2 regions of the Achromobacter sp. DH1f genome follow, and region 2 is predicted to be linked to the other one. Evidence: predicted binding sites of a transcription regulator. Region 2 holds the regulator's gene; the other holds the start of a gene.
The links. The regulator NrdR, encoded in region 2, represses ribonucleotide reductase genes. The targets are predictions, from matches to a motif close to CACNANATNTNGTG.
Positions count from the first base shown of each region.

Region 1: a site for NrdR is predicted at 981-994, ahead of U858_RS0113660 (ribonucleoside triphosphate reductase). Genes of this name have one in related genera too.

Region 1 is NZ_AYMF01000013.1:78,968-81,365, forward strand. Features, by position in the region: gene U858_RS0113660 (ribonucleoside triphosphate reductase) at 1-974, opposite strand, end outside; gene U858_RS0113665 (DUF3325 domain-containing protein) at 1,122-1,472, opposite strand; gene U858_RS0113670 (PepSY domain-containing protein) at 1,469-2,398, opposite strand, start outside.
Region 2 is NZ_AYMF01000012.1:128,771-131,168, forward strand. Features, by position in the region: gene U858_RS0112955 (GlxA family transcriptional regulator) at 1-916, shown strand, start outside; gene nrdR (transcriptional regulator NrdR) at 930-1,409, opposite strand; gene glyA (serine hydroxymethyltransferase) at 1,539-2,398, opposite strand, start outside.

The DNA.
Region 1 (2,398 bases), on a different contig from region 2:
CCCTTGGCGTCGCCGGCCATCATCACTTCGATGTAGGCGCGGTTGATCATGTCCATTTCGACTTGCAGATCGCCGTAGGCAAAGGGCATTTCCTCGCCGCCCACGTAGGGAATCTGCTCCTTCAGGTCGGCCGGGCAGGTCCAGTCGAAGGTCAGGTTGGTGAACGGCGTCTGCGTGCCCCAGCGGCTGGGCACGTTCAGGTTGTAGATCAGTTCCTGCATGGCCTGCTTGACCTCGCCGTAGGTCATCGCGTCGCGGCGGATGAAGGGCGCCATGTAGGTGTCGAACGAACTGAACGCCTGCGCGCCGGCCCACTCGTTCTGCAGCGTGCCCAGGAAGTTCACGATCTGGCCGATGGCCGCCGACATATGGCGCGGCGGCGTGGCCTCGACCTTGCCGGGAATGCCGTTGAAGCCTTCGGTCAGCAGCTGGCGCAGCGACCAGCCGGCGCAATAGCCGCTGAGCATGTCCAGGTCGTGGATGTGGATGTCGCCTTCGCGGTGGGCGCGGCCGGCCTCGGGCGTGAAGACGTTGGACAGCCAGTAATTGGCGGTGACCTTGCCGGCCACGTTCAGGATCAGTCCGCCCAGGCTGTAGCCCTGGTTGGCGTTGGCGTTGACGCGCCAGTCGCGCTGTTCCAGGTATTCCTCCATGGCGCTTTCCACGTCCACCAGCGTGTGGCGCAGCGAGCGCAGGCGGGCGTGCTGTTCGCGGTACACGATGTAGGCGCGGGCGGTGCGCCAGTAGCCGGCGCGCACCAGCGTCTCTTCGACCTGGTTCTGGATGGTCTCTACGCCGGGGCAGACATTGCCGTCGGCGGTTAGCGCGTCGATCACGGCAGCGGTCAGCGCCTGGGCGACGTCGGCATCCAGTTCGCCCGTGCTGTGGCCTGCGGCGGCGATGGCCGCGGCGATCTTGGCGCGGTCGAATTCCACGACTCGGCCGTCGCGCTTGAGGATGTGTTCGAGTTGCATCGCTGACACCATATGTTGTGGGGTGAGAAAACTCTACCACCACCTATGGTGTTAAATGCGGCCCAGCCTCGCTGTTTGTCGGTCGGGTTTGATGCGGGTCAAATGGCGCGGGGCGCACCCGCGCCGGCGCAATCCGGCGGCGCGGTCCTAGAACCCGAAGCTGACGCCCGCGATGGAAATCACCACCGCCAGGGCTGCCGTGCGCATCGCCGGGCGCGGCGCCCACGACAGCATGCCGACCCACAGCAGGGCGCCGGCCGACAGCCAGCCCAGCCAGGCCACCACGCCCACGGTATTGCCCCACAGGCCCACGCAGGGCAGCAGCGCCAGCAGCAGCAACAGGATGCCTGCGCCACGCAGCACGCGGGTATGGCTGGCCGACGGGTCGCGGCCCCAGACCTGGTCGTAATGGCGCGGCATGGCCAGGCTGAGACAAGCCATGCCGGAATAGGTCAGCAAGAGCGCCATGGCAATGCCGGCGGCGTCATTCAGATTCATGCGGCGGCTTCCTGTGGGGCGCGGGGAGGGCGGGGTTTGCCTTGCGGCGGGGCCGACAGCGGCTTGTTGCGCAATCGTATCGCAGCCCAGGCGGCGGCCAGGCCCGTGGCCATGGCCGTGAGCTCGACGCCCGCGCTTTCCCAGTCGCCGCGGCCGATCTGCGCCAGCGGATGATCGCCCAGCGTCACCAGCGACAGCACGGGCAGCAGCAGGCACAGCGTCGCCAACAGCCCCAGTTGCCCGATCCAGGCGCGCCGCGGCGTGCACAGCCAGGCATGCGCCAAGGTCAGCGCCCACACGATGAAGAACGCGCGCACTTCCCAGCCGGCGCGCTGCGGCAGCGACACGGGCAAGAGGCGGTTGGCCCACAGGTAGGCGATGCAGGCGATGGCCAGCCCCGCCAGCGCGGCCACGTTCAGGCCTTCGATCAGGCGGTAGACGCGCGCGGTGGCGGCGCCGAATTCGTTGCCCATCTTGGTACGGCGCTTGACCATGAACAGCACGGCGCCGGTGCCCATCATGGCGGCGCCGGCCAGGCCGCACAGGAAATACAGCCATTTCATGGCCAGCCCGCCGAACTTGACCATGTGCAGGTCGGACATGACCTGGCGGGTCAGCGATGCGCTGCCGCCGTGCACGCCGCCGGGCGTGCGCATGCGCAGCACGTCGCCGGTGGCGCCGGAAAACTCCACCATGCCGGTGGTGCTGCTGATCGACCGGTACGTCGTGGCGTCTTCGTTCCAGCCATACACGCCGATGCGCATGGCGCCGTCTTCGGGGTTGTTGATGACGATGGCGCGGGCGCTCTGGCCGATCATCTGTTCGGCGCGGGCCACGAGGGGTTCCAGCGCCGGCACGGCCAGGGGCGTGCCGGTGGGGGCAGGCTTGTCTTCGCCCAGCAGTTCGGTCAGGTACTGGCGCGAGGC
Region 2 (2,398 bases):
GGACGTGGCGGGTCCGGCCGAGGCCTTTCGGGTCGCCAACAAGCTGTGTCCCGACGCGTTCACGCAGCATTTCTGCGGCCCGTCCACGGAAATCGAAAGCGGCATTCCCGGCCTGCACCTGGCGCGCATCCAGCCGCTGCCCGACAGCCTGCCGCCCGAAGCCCTGGTGATCGTCTCGGGCGTGGTCGGCAAACCCACCCGCCTGGACGAACCCGAGGCGCGCCGCATCATCGACTGGCTTGCGGTACGGCATCCGGCGGACGGCTTCACGCTGATGACCGTCTGCGCCGGCGCGCTGTTCGCCGCCGCGGCCGGCCTGACCCGCCAGCGCGATTGCACCACGCACCACAGCTGCCTGGCGCAGCTTGCCGCCATGGATCCCACCGCCCGGCTGCACGACAACCGCATCTTCGTCGAAGACGGCAACCTGGTCAGCAGCGCCGGCATCACCGCCGGCATCGACCTGGCGCTGCACATGGTGTCGCGGCATTGCGGGCCGCGCGTGGCCAGCGAGGTGGCGCGCGACATGGTGGTCTACCAGCGCCGCGCGGGCACCGATTCGGCGCTGTCGCCGTGGCTGGAACACCGCAATCACATGCATCCCGGCGTGCACCGCGTGCAGGACGCCGTGGTGCGCAATCCGGCCGCGGACTGGTCGGCGCAATCGCTGGCCGAGCAGGCCCACACCAGCGCGCGGCATCTCACGCGGCTGTTCCGCGAGCACGCGGGCTGCACGCCAATGGACTATCTGTATCAGATCCGCGTCGCGCTGGCGCGTGACATGCTGCGCGAAACGCGCTTGAACCTGGAATTGGTGGCGGAAAAATCGGGCTTTGGTTCGGCCCAGCATCTGCGCCGCGTATGGCGCCGGTTCCAGCCGCAAACGCCAAGCATGGCGCGGGCGGAACCTCAATAGACGGCGCGCGCCGTCATTCCTTGCGCAGCTTGCCCGGCAGCAGCGGCCCCTGCATTTCGCGGATGGCCTCGACGAATTCGCCGATGTCCTCGAAGCTCTTGTAGACCGACGCGAACCGCACGTAGGCCACCTTGTCGAGCTTGCGCAGTTCGGTCATGACCAGTTCGCCGATGTGTTCGGTGGGCACTTCACGCAAGCCGCTGGCCAGCAATTGTTCTTCGATGCGGGCCACGGCCCCGTCCACGTCTTCGGTGCTGACCGGCCGCTTGCGCAGCGCCAGGCTCAGGCTGGCGCGCAGCTTGGCCGGGTCGTATTCGCTACGGCTGCCGTTGCGCTTGACGACCGACGGCATGGCAAGCTCCACCCGTTCGTACGTGGTGAATCGCTTGTCACAGGACTGGCAGCGGCGCCGGCGGCGGATGGCGTCGCCCTCTTCCGAGACACGGCTGTCGACGACCTGCGTTTCGGAATTGCCGCAAAATGGACACCGCATGTGTGATCCCTGAAAACACGGAAAGGCAATAATTCGTCGACATTGTAACGATGAAACAAACAAAAGGACGGCCCCTTGCGGAGCCGTCCTTTGCGCGGGCCGGGCGGCTGACGCCGCCACAGCGCCGTTTTACTTCTTGCCGTAGACCGGCAGGCGCGAGGTCAGTTCGTTGACGCGGGCGCGCACGGCGGTGATGTTGGCCTCGTCACGCGGGTTGTCCAGCACGTCGGCGATCAGGTTGGCGGTCAGTTCCGCTTCGGCTTCGGTGAAACCGCGGGTGGTCATGGCCGGGGTGCCCAGGCGGATGCCGCTGGTCACGAAAGGCTTTTCCGGATCGTTCGGGATGGCGTTCTTGTTGACCGTGATGTGGGCCTGGCCCAGCACGGCTTCGGCTTCCTTGCCCGTGATGCCCTTGGCGCGCAGGTCCACCAGCATGACGTGGCTTTCGGTACGGCCAGACACGATGCGCAGGCCACGCTTGACCAGCGTGTCGGCCAGCACCTTGGCGTTCTTGACCACTTGCTGCGCGTAGGTCTTGAATTCGGGTTCCAGCGCTTCCTTGAAGGCCACGGCCTTGCCGGCGATGACGTGCATCAGCGGACCGCCCTGGATGCCGGGGAAGATCGCCGAGTTGACGATCTTTTCGTATTCGGCCTTCATCATGATGACGCCGCCGCGCGGGCCGCGCAGCGACTTGTGCGTGGTCGAAGTAACGAAGTCGGCGTGGGGCACCGGGTTCGGGTAGGCGCCGCCCGCCACCAGGCCGGCGTAGTGGGCGATGTCGACCATGAACAGCGCGCCGTTCTCATGGGCGATGCGGGCCATGCGCTCGAAATCGATGTGCAGGGCGTAGGCCGAAGCGCCAGCCACGATCAGCTTGGGCTTGTGTTCGCGGGCCAGTTGCTCGACCTGGGCGTAGTTCAGGACTTCGTTTTCGTCCAGGCCGTACGAGATGAAGTTGTACAGCTTGCCCGAGGCGTTGACCGACG